DNA from 2 places in the Bradyrhizobium sp. Kon37 genome. Region 2 is predicted to be linked to the other one. Evidence: riboswitches for the same ligand, from Rfam matches in the RefSeq annotation. Region 2 holds a riboswitch; the other holds the start of a gene.

Region 1 (9,859 bases), on a different contig from region 2:
CCAGATAAAGCGCCATGGTTTCCCAATCCCCTGACATGAAAACCGGGCCCGAGGGCCCGGTTCGCGCGCCATCCGCGGTTCCGATCGATGACGCCGTGCTGCCCTATGAGGTCGACGCGCTCGACGTGCGCGGTCGGCTGGTGCGGCTTGGTCCGGCGCTCGACGAGATCCTGACCAAGCACGATTATCCGGCGCCGGTCGGCAAGCTGCTCGGCGAGGCCATCGTGCTGACCACGCTGCTCGGCTCGGCGCTGAAGTTCGAGGGCCGCTTCATCCTCCAGGCCCAGACCGACGGTCCGGTGTCGTTCCTGGTCGTGGACTACCAGGCGCCGGATCGCCTGCGCGCCTATGCGCGCTACGACGCCGCGCGCCTCGATGAGGCCAAGGATTTAGGCAAGACTTCCGGCGCGCTGCTGGGCCACGGTCATCTCGCCATGACCATCGACCAGGGCCCCGACATGAGCCGCTACCAGGGCCTGGTCGCGCTCGACGGCGGCAGCCTCGAAGACGCCGCTCACGAATATTTCCTGCGCTCTGAGCAGATCCCGACCCGTGTGCGCCTCGCCGTGGGCGAGGAGTGGCGTTCGAACGACGGCGGCAAGCATCGCTGGCGTGCCGGCGGCATGCTGATGCAGTTTTTACCGAAGGCGCCCGAGCGCGCGCGGCAGGCCGATCTGCATCCCGGCGATGCGCCCGAAGGCGTCGAAGTGCATGCCGTCGCTGAAGACGATGCCTGGGTCGAGGCGCGCTCGCTGATCGAGACCGTCGAAGATGTCGAGCTGATCGATCCCGAGCTGTCCGGCGAGCGGTTGCTCTACCGCCTGTTCCACGAGCGCGGCGTGCGCGTGTTCAATCCGCTGCCCTTGAAGGCGCAATGCTCCTGCTCGCGCGATGCGGTGGCATCGATGTTGAAGAGCTTTTCGTCCGACGACCGTGCCGCGATGGTCAAGGACGACAAGGTCGTCGTGACCTGCGAGTTCTGCAGCTCGGTGTACGAGTTCACACCGGATGAGGCGGGCGTGGAAGACGCGTAAAGGCGTTAGCCCGTAGCCCGGATGGAGCGCAGCGCAATCCGGGGCCGCTCGCCCGGCGTTCGGCACCTTCCCGGATTACGCTGCGCTCCATCCGGGCTACGGGACCGCGCTAATTCAGCACCCGCTTGTTGTCCGGGCTGTCCAGCGAGAACGTCGGCACGTCGATCTCGAAGCGTTCGCCGGTTGCGCTGACCATCTGGTAGCGGCCAGTCATGAAGCCCGAGGCGGTCGTGAGCGGCACGCCGGAGGTGTATTCGAAGCGTTCGCCGGGGGCGAGCGTCGGCTGCTCGCCGACCACGCCCTCGCCCTTCACCTCCTGCTGCCGGCCGGTGGCGTCGGTGATGATCCAGTGCCGCGTCTTGAGCTGCACGGTCTCGTCGCCGGAATTGGTGATGACGATGGTGTAGGCCCAGAAATAACGGGAGCGGTCGGCCGACGACTGCTCCGGAACAAAGTTCGGCTCGACGGTCACTTCGATCTGGCGGGTCACGGCGCGGTACATGATTGCCATCATACCGAAAACCGCTCGGGAACCAAACGCCGGAGGCGGTCCTAGCGACATCGTCCCGCCAGAATTCGCAGGGAAGTACACGTCCAAGGTACGTCAAAGTGTCTTTGCATGTGATCCGGTCGCTTTGCGAGATGACGGCCGGACCGGTACACTCCTTGCCACGTCGCGATTTGCGGAAGGGTTTTTAGGCCCCCGATGACCATTGCCGACCAAGTGACGGGATCGACGATCGCGGGAACCGCCAAACCTGTGGAGGTCAAGTCCGCGGGAACGAAGCGGCGCGCGGCCGCGCCGGCCATTTCGCTGCCCGCCATCGGCGAGCGCGAGCTCCGGCTCGACCTGTTCCGCGGCCTGGCGCTGTGGCTGATCTTCATCGACCATTTGCCGCCGAGCCTTCTGACCTGGTTCACGATCCGCAATTACGGCTTCAGCGACGCCACCGAGATCTTCATCTTCATCTCCGGCTATACCGCCGCCTTCGTCTACGGTCGGGCGATGTTGGAATCCGGCATCGTCGTCGCCACCGCGCGCATTCTGCGGCGCGTCTGGCAGATCTATGTCGCCCACGTCTTCCTGTTCACGATCTTCCTTGCCGAGATCTCCTACGTCGCGACCAGGTTCGAGAACCCGCTCTACACCGAAGAGATGGGCATCATGGATTTCCTCAAGCAGCCCGACGTCACCATCGTGCAGGCGCTGCTGCTGCGCTTCCGTCCCGTCAACATGGACGTGCTGCCGCTCTACATCGTGCTGATGCTGGCGCTGCCCTTGATCCTGTGGCTGATGAAATGGCGCCCCGACGTGACGCTCGGCCTCTCGGTCGCGCTCTACGCGGTGACCTGGGAATACGATCTCTACCTGTCGGCCTATCCGAACGGCTTCTGGGCCTTCAATCCCTTTGCCTGGCAATTGCTGTTCGTGTTCGGGGCATGGTGCGCGCTCGGGGGTGCGCGACGCATGTCGCACATTCTGGCTTCGCGGGTGACGATGTGGATCGCGATCGCCTATCTGGTCGCGGCATTCTACGTGACGCTGACCTGGTATGTGCCGCAGCTCTCCCACTTCATGCCGAAGCGGCTCGAGCAGTGGATGTATCCGATCGACAAGGCCGACCTTGACGTGCTGCGCTTCACGCATTTCCTGGCGCTGGCCGCGCTCACCGTGCGCGTCCTGCCCCGGGACTGGCCGGGCCTGAAATCGCCCTGGCTGCGGCCGCTGATCCTGTGCGGCTCGCATTCCCTTGAGATATTCTGTCTCGGCGTCTTCCTCGCCTTTGCCGGCCATTTCATCCTGGCCGAAGTCTCGGGCGGCCCGGTCATGCATGCGCTAATTAGTCTCTCCGGAATCCTGATCATGTGGGCCATGGCCTGGCTGATTTCGTGGTACAAGCGGGTGGCTGACAAGAGCGGTTCGAAAACCAAAAGCGCCGTCGGCAGCGCCGATATGGCGGGAGGGGGCTGATGAAGGCGAAGGTTTTCCTGAGCCTGATCCTGCTGTGCGGTGGTCTCGCCGCGCCTCCGGCGCGCGCGGACGATGCTGCGCCTGCTGCTTCGGCCGCGCCCGCAGCCTGCGAAGTGCCGTCCTATCTGCTCACCAGCGAAAGCCAGCTTCCCAAGGTCGCCGATGCCATCAAGGCCGGCAAACCGCTCGAAATCCTGGTCATCGGCAGCCGCTCGACCACGATTCCGGCCTCCGAGGACAGCTCTTATCCGGCGCGGATGCAGGCCATCCTGAAGGAGAAGCTGCCGCCGTCCGAGACTGTGCACGTCTCCGTAGAAATACAGAGCAAGAAAACGGCCGAGGAGGCGGCCGCCAGCTTCGTTAAGCTGATGGAAGCAAAAGCGCCTACTTTGGTCATCTGGCAGACCGGGACTGTCGATGCTATTCGAGCCATTGATCCCGATGATTTTCGCGGCGCGGTGACCGAAGGGGTTGTTGCGTTGCAAAAGGCAGGGGCTGACGTCGTCTTGATGAATTTGCAGTACAGTCCGCGTACCGAAACCATGATCTCGGTGCCGCCATACCTCGACAATATGCGGGTGGTGGCGCAGGAGCACGATATTCCGCTGTTCGATCGTTTCGCGATCATGCGGCAGTGGAATGACCAGGGGCAGTTCGACCTGTTCAGCCCGTCGCGCGGGCCTGAGCTGGCGAAACAGGTCCATGATTGCCTTGGCCGGGCGTTGGCACAGTTCGTGATCGACGCTGCGCATCTGGAGCCGGCCCAGCAGCAAAATTGAGGTCTAGCGTTAATGAGTTCTCTCCGCCCTTTTTGCCTGACGGCATGGCTGGCTGCGTCCGCCGCAGCGCTGCTGCTGTTGCTGAGTCCGGCCTCGCAGTCGCACGCGCAGACGCAGGCCGCGCAGGCAACGCCGGCCCCGCAGCAGTCGGCTAATCCGGCTCCCGCTTCACCGTCCCAGACCGCTGTCGCAGCGACGTCCCCCGAGCAGCGCGGCATCACGGCGCGCGCCATCGACAAGGTGAAGCAGGTCGCGAAATCCGCCGGCGACGTCTTCAGCCGCGTGCCCTGCCTGTCGCCGAAGGGCGGCGCGAAGGCGATGGGCTCGCTGCCGCATGTCGCGGGCAAGCTCGTCGCCGGCCAGCCCGTCGTCATCGTCGCGTTCGGCTCGTCCTCGACCGCGGGATTCGGCGCGAGCTCGCCGGAGTTCAACTATCCCAATCGCCTTGCCGCGCAGCTGCACCGGCACTATCCGACCGCCGACATCACCGTCGTCAATGCCGGCGTCGGTGGCGAGGACGCGCCCGAGATGATGAAGCGCCTCCAGAAAGAGGTGATCGACGTGCATCCGGATCTGGTGATCTGGCAGGTCGGCACCAATGCGGTGCTGCGCAATCTCGATCCCGGCGATACCGCCAAGCTCGTCGAGGACGGCATCAGCCGCATCCAGGCTGCCGGCGGCACCGACGTCGTGCTGGTCGATCCGCAATATTCGCCCGCCGTCAACCAGCGCGCCGAGAGCGCCGGCAAGATGGTGAAGCTGCTCGGCAAGGTCGCCGAGCTCCGTCACGTCGGCATCTTTCCGCGCTTCGAGGTGATGCGCGACTGGCACGAGAAGCAATCGCTTCCGGTCGAGAGCTTCGTGATCGCCGACGGCCTGCACATGAACGATTGGGGTTACGCCTGCTTCGCCCAGCTCCTCGGCGACGACATCATCCGCTCCGTCGGCCAGATCAAGCTCGGCGTGAACGTGCCCGCGGACGTGCGGACGTACCGGCCGATGTGAGCATCGGTGCGTAGGGTGGGCAAAGGCGCGCTCTTCGCGCGCCGTGCCCACCATCTATCGGCACCGCCATCGTGAATGGTGGGCACGCTTCGCTTTGCCCACCCTACGATGTCGAATGCCTGGCTACGCCTTCTCCAGCGCCGCGGTCAGATCCTCGATCAGATCGTCCGCGTGCTCGAGCCCCGCCGAGAAGCGGATGAAGCCCTCGCTGATGCCCAGCGCGGCGCGGTCCTCCGGCTTCAAACGCTGATGCGTCGTGGTGGCCGGATGCGTGACGAGGCTCTTGGCGTCGCCGAGATTGTTCGAGATCTTGGCGAGCTTGAGCGCGTTGAGCACGCGGAACGCTGCCTGCTTGCCGCCCTTGACCTCGAGGCCGACCAGCGTCGAGCCACCGCGCATCTGCTTCTTCACCAATGCAGCCTGCGGATGATCGGCGCGGCCGGGAAACACCAGCCGCGAAATCTTCGGATGGCTCGCCAGCACGTCCGCAATGCGCGCGGCCGTCTCGGTCTGCGCGCGCACGCGCACGGCGAGCGTCTCCAGCCCCTTGAGCAGGACCCAGGCGTTGAACGGCGAGATCGACGGGCCGGTCTGGCGCATGAAATTGTGGATGTGCTCGGCGATGAACGCTTCCGAGGACAGGATGATGCCGCCGAGACAGCGGCCCTGGCCGTCGATATGCTTGGTCGCGGAATAGACCACGACGTCGGCGCCGAGCGCGAGCGGGCTCTGCCAGATCGGAGTGGCGAACACGTTGTCGACGACGAGCCGCGCTCCGCCGCTGTGTGCGATCTCGGCAATGCCGGGAATGTCGAGCACGTCGAGCGTCGGGTTGGTCGGGCTCTCCAGGAAGAGCGTCTTGGTGTTCGGCTTCATGGCGCGCTGCCACTGGTCGAGATCGAGACCGTCGACCAGCGTGGTCTCGATGCCGTAGCGCGGCAGCAAATCCTGCACGACGTAGAGACACGAGCCGAACAGCGCGCGCGAGGCCACGACGTGATCGCCGGCTTTGAGCGGCGCCAGGATCGCGGTCGTCACCGCGGCCATGCCGGTCGCCGCCGAACGTGCCGCTTCGGCGCCTTCGAGCTCGATCATGCGCCGCTCGAACATCGAGATGGTCGGATTGGAGTAGCGTGAATAGATGAAGCCGGGGTCCTCGCCCTTGAACCGCGCCTCGCACTCCTCGGCGCTGTTGTAGACGTAGCCCTGGGTCAGGAACAGCGACTCCGAGGTCTCGCCATATTGCGAGCGCAGGGTGCCGGAATGAACCAGGCGAGTTTCGGGACGGTAGTGGGCGGTTGGCGCCGGGGACTTCGACATAGGACCTCCTGAAGTGACCATCGGAAATGGTCACAAAAAAACCGGCCTGGAATATCTCCACGGGCCGGGATCACAGAGGTCCCCGGCCTGTTTAGCGACTTATTTAACGTGGCTGCAAGCCGGCCGGCTCAAATCACCACGGGATAAGTCATGCTCATATTCCGCAATGCCCTTTCCGTCAAGACGTCCATCGGATAGCCGTAAAACACTCATATTTCCCGCATGTCGGGATGTGTTTGATCCCTGATGAGGACCCCGGGTTGACGTTCACGGTCGCCGCCGACGCCAATGGTATCCTGCCCGACCGCATGATCGCGGCGATGGCGGAGGGCGGTCTCATCCTGCCCGCTTACGACTTCGTCGAAAGCCAGATCCAGCCGGCGAGCCTCGACCTTCGCCTCGGCGACATCGCCTATCGCGTTCGCGCCAGCTTCCTGCCGGGCCCCGGCGCCACTGTCGCCGAGCGCATCGACGAGTTGAAGCTGCACGAGTTCAGCCTCGCCGACGGCGCCGTGCTGGAGACGAACTGCGTCTACATCGTGCCGCTGCTCGAAAGCCTCGCGCTGCCGCCGGAGATCGTCGCGGCCGCCAACCCGAAAAGCTCGACCGGCCGGCTCGACGTTTTCACCCGCGTGATCGCCGACGGCACCCGCCGGTTCGACATGATCGGTGCCGGCTATCACGGTCCGCTCTATGCCGAGATCAGCCCGAAGACGTTCCCGGTGCTGGTCAGCGAGGGCTCGCGCCTGAGCCAGGTGCGCTTCCGCACCGGCGATGCCATCCTCAATATCGACGACCTCGAGGCGCTGCATGCGACCGAGCGTCTCGTCGATGTCGACGATGCCGATCTCACCGGCGGCGTCGCCGTCTCTGTTGATCTTTCCGGCGAAAAGAGCGGCGGCTTCGTCGGCTACCGCGCCAAGCGCCACACCGGCGTGATCGACGTCGATCGCCGCGCTGGCTATTCCGTCGAGGAGTTCTGGGAGCCGATCTCGGCCCGCCCCGACGGCAGCCTGATCCTCGATCCCGGCGAGTTCTATATCCTCGCGTCGAAAGAGGCCGTGCAAGTGCCGCCCGATTACGCCGCGGAGATGGTGCCGTTCGATCCGCTGGTCGGCGAGTTCCGCGTGCATTATGCCGGATTCTTCGATCCCGGCTTCGGCTATGCCGGCGCCGGCGGGCTGGGGTCGCGCGCCGTGCTCGAAGTGCGCTCGCGCGAGGTGCCGTTCATCCTCGAGCACGGCCAGATCGTCGGCCGCCTCGTCTACGAGAAGATGCTGGCCCGTCCCGACGCCATGTACGGCCAGCGCATCGGCTCCAACTACCAGGCCCAGGGCCTGAAGCTGAGCAAGCATTTCCGGGTGTAGCGATCATCCGTCGCCCGGATGGAGCGCAATCGTCATCCGGGAAAGTCTCACTTGTGGCACGATCCCGGCTTACGCTGTGCTCCATCCGGGCCACCAGGTGCTGACATGACCAATTCATCCCAACTGGACGCACATATTGTCGACGACGTTGCCGATGCGCTGATCTATTCGGATCGCTCCGGCACCATCATGCGCTGGAATCGCGCATCGTCCGCACTGTTCGGCTTCTCCGCGGACGAGGCGCTGGGCCAGAATCTCGACCTGATCATTCCCGAACATCTGCGCGCCGCGCACTGGAAGGGTTTCGAGGCCGCGCTAGCCAGCGGCGCGATGAAGCTTGCGGGCAAGCCGACACTGACCCGCGCGCTGCACAAGGACGGACGCAAGCTGTACATCGAGATGACCTTCGCGCTGGTGCGGGACGCCGCTGGAGTGGTGCAGGGATCGGTGGCGATGGCCCGCGACGTCACCGAGCGCGTCGAGCGCGAGCGGGCCGCCAAGGCTTCGCAAAATTAAGCCTGCGCAAAATTCGTGATGCGGAATTGGCGAGCCGGCGTGCAGGGCGCCCTGCATGCGGCTCAGCTTGTCCGTCGCCGGCTGCAGTGACACACTCGATCAAAACAACGATCGGGAGCGAACATGACCGCCGCATCTGACCCCGCGCAGGAAGCTCAATGGAAACGCTGGCGCGCGGTTGCCGATCTCTATCACGCCTATTTCACCGGTCTGATCCTCACCGTGGTCACGCGGCGCGGCACGGCGGATGCTGCCGAGTTCGTCTTCCGCGTATTCCGCCGCCAGCAGCAGGAGCGCTTCCTGCCGGGGCTGGAGAAGCTCGGGCTGAGCCATCTGCCGCCAGCAGTCGCCGCCGCGCAATATCACTACCTCTCGAACTGGATCGGCGGCGTGCACGTCGAATACATGCACGAGAGCGACCGCAAAGCCTGGATCCGCTATCCGCCGCCGCGCTGGATCTGGAAAGGCACTGCCATCTGCGGCGTGCCGGGCGAAGTCTCTCGCGCGATGCTGCGCGGCTGGCACGCCAACAACGGTGTGGCGCTCGGCGATACCAGATTGGGGTTCGTCTGCACCAAGCAGAGCGTCGACGGCCAGGACGGGCTCGAAGGCTACTATCACCAATATGACCAGCCGCTCGAGCTCGACCAGCGCCTCGTGTTCGCACGGCATCTCGAAGCGCCGCTGTTCGATGCAGCCGCGGCTCCGGCGTTGCCGGTCGCAAGCTGGCCGAGACCGCGACTGGAAAAAGCCTATCGCAATTACGCCATGGAATATGTCCGCACCGCCGCGCCCGTGATGGTGCAGCTGTTCGGTCCGGAGGATGCGGGCTATCTCCTGCATCTCACCGGCAAGCTGATCGGGATGCAATATTTTGATGAGGTCGCTGCGGCGCTGTCGATGGGCCGCGGCGGTGCGCGCGAATTCGCGGCGTTCCTCGGCGCGCTGTTGGCCGCGCAGGACGATGTGGCTGAGCCGACGCAATCCGAAGGCGCGTTCGAAATCCGTCAGCAGAGCTGGAAATTGATGGACGACGTCGCCGATCACCACCCCGCTTGCGCCAAAGTGCTGGCGGGGTTGTTCGAAGGGCTCGCGGCCGGATGCGGCCGGCACATCGGCGTGCAGCTGTCCCCGACATCGGGTGGCCGTCCGCCATTGCTCTGGACGATTGGGTAGACGACGGCGCCACGGCACCTTCACCTCGCCCCGCTTGCGGGGAGAGGTCGGATTGCATCGAAGATGCAATCCGGGTGAGGGGGAGTCTCCGCGAGGGCAGCTGTCACCGAATTTGCTGAAGCAGCCCCTCACCCCAACCCTCTCAGCGCGAGCGAAGCTCGTCGCGGCCCCGTAAGAACGGGGAGAGGGAAAAGAAAGAGGAGTCCAATTCCTCCACGAAATGCGCTGCCGCAGGGCACGCCTGCACCTGGCGCAGGAGGAATCGCTGCGTGTCGTGCTAACAAGCCTCTCGTTGCGCCCTGCGCGCGAACCAATTCATTGGCACACCCAAGCATTGCTGCGCCGCAAATGGCGCTTTCCCCCGGAGAGGACATGTCAGACATCGCCGAAATCCCGGTCGATGAACAGGAGCGTCCGCTGCCGCCGCCTCCGCGCCCCGTCAGGAGCGCGCTGATGGACGGGCCGATCCTGCGCACGCTGCTCGGACTTGCCTGGCCCAACGTGGTCGCGCTCTCGGCCGGCACCTGCACCGTGATCGCGGAGACCTCCTATATCGGACGTCTTGGCGTGGAAGCGCTGGCCGCGATGGCGCTGGTGTTTCCGACAGTGATCCTGACCATGACCATGTCGGGCGGTGCGATGGGCGGCGCGGTGGCCTCCGCCATCGCGCGCGCGCTCGGCGCCGGCGAT
Region 2 (9,859 bases):
CGGTCACATCTTCGCCGAGCTGATTCCGAAAACCCTCGATCTTCAGCTCTATGGCTCGCACGGCGTGCTCGGCCGCTTCACGGCAACGCCGTTCCCCGATGCGGCAGTGGCGCAGGACGGCACCATCCTCCCGCTGACGATCACGGCGGCCGCCGTCGGCCTGATCTGGCACGCGACGCCGAGTCTCGATGTCTATTCCTATGCGGGCCTGGAAAAAGCCAAGGCGAATTTCGCCAATGTTGGAACGGTGCCCTTCGGCTACGGCAATCCGCTCTACAACAACACCGGCTGCTTGACCGAGAACTCGCCCGCCGCGACCTGCAACGGCAACACCAGGGAGGTCCGGCAGATCACGGCCGGGATCTACGACACCATCTACCAGGGCAATTTCGGTACGCTCAAAGCCGGCCTGCAATATTCCTACACCCAGCGGGTCGCGTTCGCCGGCGTCGGCGGCGCTCCGAGGACGGACGACAACGTCGTCATGACGCAGATCCGGTACTACCCGTTCTAGTCACGGAGCCACGCGGGCTCGTAGCCTGGATGGAGCGAAGCGCAATCCGGGAATCTCGCCTCAAGCGGCGGAGGTCCCGGATTACGCTTGCGCTCCATCCGGGCTACTTCAGCGCTACGGCTTTTTCAGCGCCGCGTGTGGCCGGCCGAAGTCGGGTGCGGCCGAGTCCTGGCCGATTTCGACGATGCCGCGGCGGATGGCGCGGGTGCGGGTGAAGTGGTCGAACAGTGCCTCGCCGTCGCCGCGGCGGATCGCGCGGGTGAGCTTTGCCAGATCCTCGGTGAAAGTGCCGAGCATCTCCAGCACGGCTTCCTTGTTGGCGAGGAAGACGTCGCGCCACATCGTCGGATCGGATGCCGCGATGCGCGTGAAGTCGCGAAAGCCGCCGGCGGAGAACTTGATGACCTCGGACTCCGTCACCTGCGCCAGCTCATCGGCGGTGCCGACGATGGTGTAGGCGATCAGATGCGGCAGATGGCTGGTGATCGCGAGCACGAGATCATGATGATCCGGCGTCATGATTTCGACCTTGGCGCCCATCGCGGCCCAGAACGCACGCAGGCGATCGGTGGCAGCCGCATCAACGCCCTCCGGCGGGGTGAGGATGCACCAGCGGTTGATGAAGAGCTCGGCGAAGCCGGAGTCCGGACCCGAGTGCTCGGTGCCAGCGACCGGGTGCGCCGGCACGAAATGGATGCCGTTCGGCAGATGCGGCGCCATATCCCTGACGATGGCGCCCTTGACGGAGCCGACGTCGGAGATGATCGCGCCGGGCTTGAGATGCGCGGCGATCTCCTGCGCCACCGGCCCGCAGGCGCCGACGGGAATGCAGAGGATGACGAGATCGGCGTCCTTCACGGCTTCTGCATTGGTCGCCACGACCTGATCGACGATGCCGAGCTCCATCACGCGTGCGCGCGTCTTCTCCGAGCGCGCGGTGGTGACGATCTCGGAAGCCAGGCCCTGGAGCTTCGCGGCGCGCGCGATCGAGCCGCCGATCAGGCCGAAGCCGATCAGCGCGACGCGCTGGAAGTGCGGGGTCGCGCTCATCGTCCGGCCATGAAGTCGCGCAGGCCCTCGACGACGAGGCGGTTGGCCTCCTCGGTGCCGATGGTCATGCGCAGCGAATGCGGCAGGCCGTAGTTCTTCAAGCCGCGCAGCACCAGCCCGCGCTTGGTGAGGAAGGCGTCGGCTGCGTCCGAAGTCTTGCCCTCGGTCGGGAAGTGGATCAGCACGAAATTGGCGACGCTCGGCGTCACCTTCAGCCCGAGCTTGCCGATCTCCTCGGCGAGCCAGCTGCGCCAGGTCTCGGTGAACTGCTTCGACATGGCCTGGTGCGCGGTGTCCTCGATCGCGGCAACGGCGGCGTACATCGCCGGCGTCGATACGTTGAAGGGACCGCGGATGCGGTTGACCGCATCGATGATGTGCTCGGGGCCGAACATCCAGCCGATGCGCAGTGCCGCGAGACCATGGATCTTGGAGAAGGTGTGGGTCACGACCGTGTTCTCGGTGGTCGCCACCAGCTCGATCCCCATCTCGTAATCGTTGCGCGAGACATAGTCGCAATAGGCTGCGTCCAGCACCAGCAGCACGTGCGAGGGCAGGCCGGCGCGCAGGCGCTTGACCTCGTCGAACGGCACGTAGGTTCCGGTCGGGTTGTTGGGGTTGGCGAGCCAGACCAGCTTTGTCTTCGGCGTCACCGCCTTGAGGATGGCGTCGACATCGCAGGTGAGGTTCTTCTCGGCCGCGATGACATTCTTCGCGCCGACCGCCATGGTTGCGATCGGGTAGACCAGGAAGCCGTGCGTGGTCGAGATCGCCTCGTCACCGTGGCTGAGATAGGTGTGGGCGAGCAGGTTGAGGATCTCGTCCGAGCCGGCGCCGCAGATGATGCGGTTGGGGTCGAGCCCGAAGGTGCGCCCGATCGCTTCGCGCAGCACGCGCGAGGTCCCTTCCGGATAGTCTTCCAGATGATCCGCCACGTTCTTGAACGCCTCGATCGCCTTCGGCGAGGGCCCGAACGGCGTCTCGTTGGCCGAAAGCTTGAACACCTTGCGGCCGGGCTCTGCCACCGGAGTCTTGCCGGGCGTGTAGGGCGCAATATCAAGAATGCCGGGATTCGGCACGGGGCGGGACATCTTCAACTCCGGACTGGCTTAAGCGGTTCGCGACTTACGATTTCGACCCGGTCGGGGGCACCGTATAGCGCGTTGCGTGGCTGCCGACGAGGGCCGTGGAGCGCACCGAGGCTCCCGCTTCGATCAGGGCTGCCTTGATTTTGTCGAGGCTGCTCGTCGCGGTGACAGAGACCAGCAGCGCGGCGCCGTCGAAGGCGGTGTCGGGCACCGCCACGATCTCGGCGAGCGGCGACAGGGCGCGCGCGACCTCCGCATTCCACCCAGAGACGCGGACGCTGAAGGTCTCGACCTCCGTCACCAGGGCGCTGTCGGCGACGCGCGAGACCGCGAACACCGGCAACGCCGCCGGATGGTCGGCGCGCTCGACGAAGGGCAGCCGCGCGATGATCTTTGGCGCGCCGGCTTCTTCCAGCGACAGCCACCACGGCGTGCGGCTCGAGGTCGCCGAGACCAGCGCCAGATCGCCCTTGGACTTCGCGACGGCCTCGACCGCCGCCTGCGCGCTGAAATGCGCGACGTAAGGCACCGTGAAGCCGAAATGGAATCGCGCGGAATCGCGCATGGCCGGCTCGCTCGCCGAGATGTCGGCGTGGACCGAGAACGGCGCCTGGACATAAGTGAACGTCGCGATGATGACGCGCCAGATGCTCTCGACCGTGTCGAGCGGCAGGATCCCGCGATGGCGCTGCACGAGGTCGCGCATCATGGAGGCCTCACGTGCCGGGCGGAACGCCGAGCCGACCTCCTGGGTCTGCTTCACCTGGATCAGGCGGTCGATGATGTCGCCGCGCTGCATCAGCAGGCGATGCATGCCCTCGTCGATCGCGTCGATCTCCTTGCGCAATTCCTGGAGTGATGGTGGCGCGGGCGGACGTTGGGACATGTCTGAGAGGTGCTGTTGAGAGGCGTTCCACTGCGGATCAGTCGAGCCGTCACCGCTGTGATGGATATCCTGATTAGGCAGTCGGGGCTGCGAAAGCAAAGAGAAATGCAAAGGGAAATCGGGCCCTTTCCGCCCGTGGCGCGACAGGCGAATTTGGTTGATCTGGGCCGCGACTTGACGAAAACCGTCCAAGACGGTAGTTTTTACCCGTTCCGTGGTCATTTGAGCCGGCCGGCTTGCAGCCACGTTAAAAAACTCGCTAAACAGGCCGGGGACCCTTTCGATCCCGGCCGAACCTATCGTTCAGGCCGGGTTTTTCATGGCCTGATGTCAGTCGCGGTCGGACCCCCGATCGCAAACGAGTCAGTGGTCAGAGATGGGCATCAAGTCAATTCCCAGTCCCGCGATCAGCGCCGACGAGCGCTCGCACGAGGTCGATCATCCGAGCTCCCAGGTCGCACGCTTCGGTGCCGACCAGCCGCTGCCGCTTGATTGCGGCGTCGATCTCACCCCGTTCCAGATCGCATATCAGACCTATGGCGAGCTCAATGCCGAGCGGTCCAACGCCATCCTGATCTGCCATGCGCTGACGCTCGACCAGCACGTCGCCAATGTGCACCCGCTGACCGGCAAGCCGGGCTGGTGGGAAATCATGGTGGGGACCGGCCGCCCGCTCGACACCAACAAGTATTTCATCATCTGCTCGAACGTCATCGGCGGCTGCATGGGCTCGACCGGCCCCGCGTCGACCAATCCGGCGACCGGCAAAGTGTGGGGCCTGGATTTTCCGATCATCACCATCCCCGACATGGTGCGAGCCCAGGCCATGCTGCTCGACCGCCTCGGCATCGATACGCTGCTCTGCGTCGTCGGAGGCTCGATGGGCGGCATGCAGGTGCTGCAATGGACTGCGGCCTATCCGCATCGCGTCTTCTCCGCGCTCCCGACCGCATGCAGCACGCGCCATTCGGCGCAGAATATCGCCTTCCACGAACTCGGCCGGCAGGCGGTGATGGCCGATCCGGAATGGCATGGCGGACGCTACGTTGATCACGGCACCCATCCGCATCGCGGCCTCGCCGTCGCCCGCATGGCCGGGCACATCACCTATCTCTCCGACGCCGCGCTGCATCGCAAATTCGGACGGCGGATGCAGGACCGCGAGCTGCCGACCTTCTCGTTCGACGCCGACTTCCAGGTCGAGTCCTATCTGCGCTACCAGGGCTCGTCCTTTGTCGAACGCTTCGACGCCAACTCCTATCTCTATCTGACCCGCGCGATGGACTATTTCGACATCGCCGGCGACCATGGCGGCGTGCTGGCGAAGGCGTTCGCGGGAATCCAGACCCGGTTCTGCGTGGTCTCCTTCACCAGCGACTGGCTGTTCCCGACCTCGGAATCGCGGGCGCTGGTGCACGCGCTGAACGCGTCGAGCGCGCGGGTGTCGTTCGCCGAGATCGAGACCGATCGCGGTCACGATGCGTTCCTGCTCGACGTGCCCGAGTTCTTCGACATCGCCCGTGCATTCTTGCAGTCGGCAGGCAAGGCGCGCGGGCTCACCGCCAAGAAAGCTTAAAGGACGGCTAGTCATGTCTGTACAGGAAGCGCTGCCGCTCGGCGGCCTTGCGACCGGGCAGCCCGGCGATTTTCGCGCCGACCATGTGCTGGTGGCCGAGATGGTCAAGCCGGGCTCGAAAGTGCTCGACGTCGGGTGTGGCGAGGGCGACCTGCTCCAGCTGCTGGAAACCCGCGGCATCGACGGCCGCGGCATCGAGCTGTCGCGCGAGGGCGTCAACCGCTGCGTCGCCAAGGGTCTTGCGGTGGTGCAGGGCGATGCCGACACCGACCTCGTGAATTATCCGGATGACGCCTTTGACTACGTGATCCTGTCGCAGACGTTGCAGGCAACGCGGCAGCCGAAAGTGGTGCTGGAGAATTTGCTGCGCATCGGCCGCCGCGCCATCGTGTCGTTCCCGAATTTCGGCTTCTGGAAGATGCGGCTCCAGCTCCTGATCGGCGGCCACATGCCGCGCACGGAGAACCTGCCGGCAAGCTGGTATGACACCGCCAACATCCATTTCTGCACCATCAAGGATTTCGTCGAGCTCTGCGACGCGATCGACGTCAAGATGGAACGTGCCGAGGCGCTCGACCTCTACGGCCGCCCGCTGCGTCTGCGGATGCCCTGGTGGGTGTGGAATCTGTTCGGCGAGCAGGGCGTGTTCTTGCTGACGCGAGGCGGCAGGAAGTAGGTCCGCCCGTAGCCCGGATGGAGCGCAGCGCAATCCGGGATTCTATCCGCGGACGCGAACGCCCCGGATTACGCTTTCGCTCCATCCGGGCTACGCGACGGAGCGTGTGGTGACGCCGTCGCGCTAATGCGCCGCCAGTGACCTCGGATCGCGCGCTGGCCATCTTCCCGCTTCCACCAGCGTGACGAACCGTTCCACCGTTTCGTTGAACAGCGCGGGCTCTTCGAGATTGAGCACGTGGCCGGACTTCGGAAACATGGCGAGCCCTGCCGCAGGCAGGTGCTTCTTCAGGAACAGGCTTGCGCCCACGCACGGATCGTCCTCGTCGCCGCAGATGATGAGTGCCGGCGTCGTGGCGGCCCTGATCGCGTCCGTCATCGTAAAGATCGAGGGACGGCCCGCCTGGAAGCCGCGCATCGTCCGCGCCGATCCCTTGGCGTCGTGCCGCGCCAGGGCAGCGTAGAAATCGGCGTGGCCGCGCGGGTCCTTCACCAGGAAGGGAATCCGGCTCGGCGCCTCGCGCGTGACTTTTGCGACTTCGGCTGAGCCGAGCATCTCGAATTGCTCCGCGTTGGCGCGGCACTGCTGGCGCCATGCGTCGAGGTTCTCGATCTCCGAGCCCGAGCCGACGCCGGCGAGCGTCATCGACAGCGCACGTTGGGGCGCGTTGAGCCCGATCTGGAGTGACGAATAGGCGCCCATCGAGAGGCCGACGAAGTGCGCGCGGTCGATCTTCAGATGATCGAGCACCGCGAGCGCATCGGTATAGAAATGCGTGTAGCCGTAGACCTCGCCATCAGGCACGTCCGATGGCGTGTAGCCGCGCGCGGAATAGGTGATGCAGCGATGGCCGCGCGAAAAGTAGCGCATCTGCGGCTCCCAATTGGTGTAGTCGGCCGCGAATTCGTGCAGAAAAATAATCGGCGTGCCGGTGCCTGCTTCTTCGAAATAGAGGCGACAATTGTCCTTCGTGAGGGCGTGAGGCATCCGGTTTTCTCCCTGAGGTGGCTGCGGCATTGGAATGCCGTCCTGCGGTGAGCGCATACGACCCTAACACTTATTAATCATCGTCGAAAATCTCCGCGACCGCGTCTTGTTCTCGCCACATCAGGATACTGATACAGCCCGCGGATGTCGGCCACCGCACGGGCCGACGGGGAAGTGGGGGTGTCAACGAAGGATGAAGAATGTTCGAGTTGTTTGCGTCTCGCCTGTCGCGCTGTGTCGTCGCGTTGGCTGTTTTCTTCGCGGCGGTGGCCGCGCTCACCTCGCCGGCGTCAGCACGATCTCATCGTCATAGCGCAGAGCGGCACGCTTACGCGCATCACGCCAGCAGATATCATCATTACCGGCATGCACGCGGTTCGCGCTTCGAGCGCGGCGCGGCGCAATTGCAGGCGAGCGGCTTCGGCAACACCTTCGCCAGCTATGACCCGAACGCCAATAGCGGCGGCATCGCCATGAGCGGCAGCGGTGGAGTGGCCATGAGCGGCGGCGGTGGAATGGCTATGAGCGGCAACGCTGGAATGGTTACCAGAGATAGCGGTGGGATGACCACGCGCGCCAGCCGTCGAATCGCCACGAGGCGTGGCGGTGGGATGGCCACTGAGGCGAATGTCGGCGGCTTGGCCAATAGCGCCACGAGCAGCGGCGGCTTCGGTGGCGGATCGGGCCTCGTGTCCGAGGCACGCCGCTATGTCGGCGGCAATCCGACCGGCCGCGGCAGCCTGTGGTGCGCGCGGTTCATGAACATGGTGCTTGAGAAGACCGGTCACCGTGGCACCGGCTCCGATATGGCGAATTCGTTCGCGCATTACGGCACGCGCGTCTCCGGTCCGCAGGTCGGCGCCATCGCAGTGATGTCGCGCGGTGGTCGGGGTGGCCATGTCGGCATCATCACCGGCATCGACGCGCAGGGTAATCCGATCATGATCTCCGGCAACAACGGCAACCGCGTCCGCGAAGCGCCGATCTCGCGCGGCCGGATCTATGCGTATGTGATGCCGAATTGAGGAGGGCCCGTAGGGTGGGCAAAGGCGCGTTAGCGCCGTGCCCACCAGCGGTGCGTCAACGTTCGTAAGCTGGAATGGTGGGCACGCTACCGCTTTGCCCACCCTACCGCAGCTCAGACGAGTCTCGGCTCTTCCAATGCAACCGCGTCGCCCACGCCGATATCGCCGTCGGCGATCACCTCGGCATAGATGCCGCAGTCCATGTGGCCGAGATTGCTCGAGAGCGTGGTCGGGATTTCGAGATCGCGCCTGGCGGTCTGAGGGTCGACATTGGTGGCCGGGCAGCGCTTGATGCGCTTGACCACTTCCAGCCGGGCCTGTCCGATCGCGAGCGTCTGGCCGACGAGGTCGAGCTCCGACCAGGCCGGCCAGCCCTTCACGTAGAGATTGGCCCGGAAGCGCAGCGGGTGGACGGCTGCGCCGCCGAGCATGGTCTCGAGCGCGCGAACGCTGTCGAGATTGATGATGGACACGACCTTGCGGGCGACGTCGGAAAAGCTGTGGTCGCGGCCGGACAGGATTTTGGGCGGACCCTTCAGCTCCGGTTGAAAGTTCTCGCTGAAATAGGCCTCGATGGCGGCGCGCCCGGCCGCGGTCTCGAGATCGCCGCTGGCGACGATCTGGCCGTCCTTGCGGATGGTCAGGCGGTTGGTCGCGTCCTCGAACCGGCTGTTGAGCGAAGCCAGCCGCTCATTGCGCGCCAGCATCAGGAACTGGATCTTCGGCTTCCACTGCGGCTGGCCCGGATCGAAGCCGCTGGGGCCGTTCTCGATGGCGTAGCGGCGGTCGGCGGGCAGGGTCTGGCCGGTTCGCAGGGAGACGCGGGGCAGCGGCTCCGGCGTCAGGCCCTTGATTGGATAACGGTAGAGGCCGGTGATCTCGGCGGTCTGGCTGGCTGTCATTGCGTTAGGGGTCATGCCGCTACTTAGGGGATTCGGCCCATCGGCGCCAAGCGGGCGGATCCGCGCACGAAATTGTGAACTCGCCTCTTCCGGTCCGAGGCCTCGCTTCCCACATCTGGGTCAGGCCGGCGCCAGCGCCGGCTGGTAACGACCGTTGCCGGTTGAGAAACGTCAATGCGGTCATCGGAAACCCAATGAAGATGCCGTTTGGAGTGCCTTAGAGGGCTCCAGGGGCAGGCCGAGGGAAAGACCACGATATGAATATCGAAAAATATACCGAACGCTCCAGGGGCTTCGTCCAGTCCGCGCAGTCGCTTGCGGTGCGCGAAGGGCACCAGCAGTTTTCGACCCTGCACGTCCTGAAAGTGCTGCTGGACGACAATGAAGGCCTCGCTGCCGGTCTGATCGACCGTGCCGGCGGCAATTCCCGCGCCATCCTGAAGGCGACCGAGGACGCCCTGAACAAGGTGCCGAAGGTCTCTGGCGGCGGCGCCGGCCAGATCTATCTGGCGCCTGAGCTCGCCCGCACCTTCGACGCCGCCGAAAAGGCCGGCGAGAAGGCCGGCGACAGCTTTGTCACGGTCGAGCGGCTGCTGCTCGGCCTCGCGCTGGAGAAGACCAGCGAGGCCGGCGCGATCCTGGCCAAGGGCGGCGTCACCCCGCAAAACCTCAACGCGGCGATCGAGGCGCTGCGCAAGGGCCGGACCGCGGACTCCGCCACGGCCGAGAACGCGTATGACGCGCTGAAGAAATATGCCCGCGACCTCACCCAGGCGGCGCGCGATGGCAAGCTCGATCCGGTCATCGGCCGCGACGAAGAGATCCGCCGTACGATCCAGGTGCTGTCGCGCCGGACCAAGAACAATCCCGTCCTGATCGGCGAGCCCGGTGTCGGCAAGACCGCCATCGCCGAGGGCCTGGCGCTGCGCATCGTCAACGGCGATGTGCCGGAGAGCCTGAAGGACAAGAAGCTGCTGTCGCTCGACCTCGGCTCGCTGATCGCGGGTGCAAAATATCGCGGCGAGTTCGAGGAGCGGCTGAAGGCCGTGCTGCAGGAGGTGACCGGGAGCGAGGGCAATTTCGTCCTGTTCATCGACGAGATGCACACGTTGATCGGCGCGGGCAAGGGCGACGGCGCGATGGACGCGTCCAATT

What was found. A riboswitch is a leader RNA that binds a small molecule or an ion and turns the genes downstream of it on or off. The one in region 2 is predicted to bind S-adenosylmethionine.
Region 1: it holds a riboswitch for S-adenosylmethionine, as region 2 does, so the genes downstream of both, AC0L3J_RS01400 (O-succinylhomoserine sulfhydrylase) here and metX (homoserine O-acetyltransferase MetX) in region 2, are expected to answer to the same signal.

What each region holds. Positions count from the first base shown of each region.
Region 1 covers NZ_JBVVOY010000001.1:265,832-275,690, reverse strand. Annotated here, with positions in the region: gene AC0L3J_RS01425 (Hsp33 family molecular chaperone) at 15-1,034, shown strand; gene apaG (Co2+/Mg2+ efflux protein ApaG) at 1,144-1,536, opposite strand; gene AC0L3J_RS01415 (OpgC domain-containing protein) at 1,741-3,006, shown strand; gene AC0L3J_RS01410 (SGNH/GDSL hydrolase family protein) at 3,006-3,785, shown strand; gene AC0L3J_RS01405 (SGNH/GDSL hydrolase family protein) at 3,798-4,790, shown strand; gene AC0L3J_RS01400 (O-succinylhomoserine sulfhydrylase) at 4,914-6,110, opposite strand; SAM riboswitch at 6,181-6,260, opposite strand; gene AC0L3J_RS01395 (2'-deoxycytidine 5'-triphosphate deaminase) at 6,341-7,477, shown strand; gene AC0L3J_RS01390 (PAS domain-containing protein) at 7,583-7,993, shown strand; gene AC0L3J_RS01385 (hypothetical protein) at 8,117-9,169, shown strand; gene AC0L3J_RS01380 (MATE family efflux transporter) at 9,542-9,859, shown strand, end outside.
Region 2 covers NZ_JBVVOY010000004.1:496,791-506,649, reverse strand. Annotated here, with positions in the region: gene AC0L3J_RS13170 (hypothetical protein) at 1-514, shown strand, start outside; gene AC0L3J_RS13165 (prephenate/arogenate dehydrogenase family protein) at 629-1,564, opposite strand; gene hisC (histidinol-phosphate transaminase) at 1,561-2,655, opposite strand; gene AC0L3J_RS13155 (chorismate mutase) at 2,690-3,538, opposite strand; SAM riboswitch at 3,743-3,822, shown strand; gene metX (homoserine O-acetyltransferase MetX) at 3,915-5,114, shown strand; gene metW (methionine biosynthesis protein MetW) at 5,128-5,790, shown strand; gene AC0L3J_RS13140 (alpha/beta fold hydrolase) at 5,914-6,777, opposite strand; gene AC0L3J_RS13135 (TIGR02594 family protein) at 6,978-7,802, shown strand; gene AC0L3J_RS13130 (MOSC domain-containing protein) at 7,916-8,704, opposite strand; gene clpB (ATP-dependent chaperone ClpB) at 8,962-9,859, shown strand, end outside.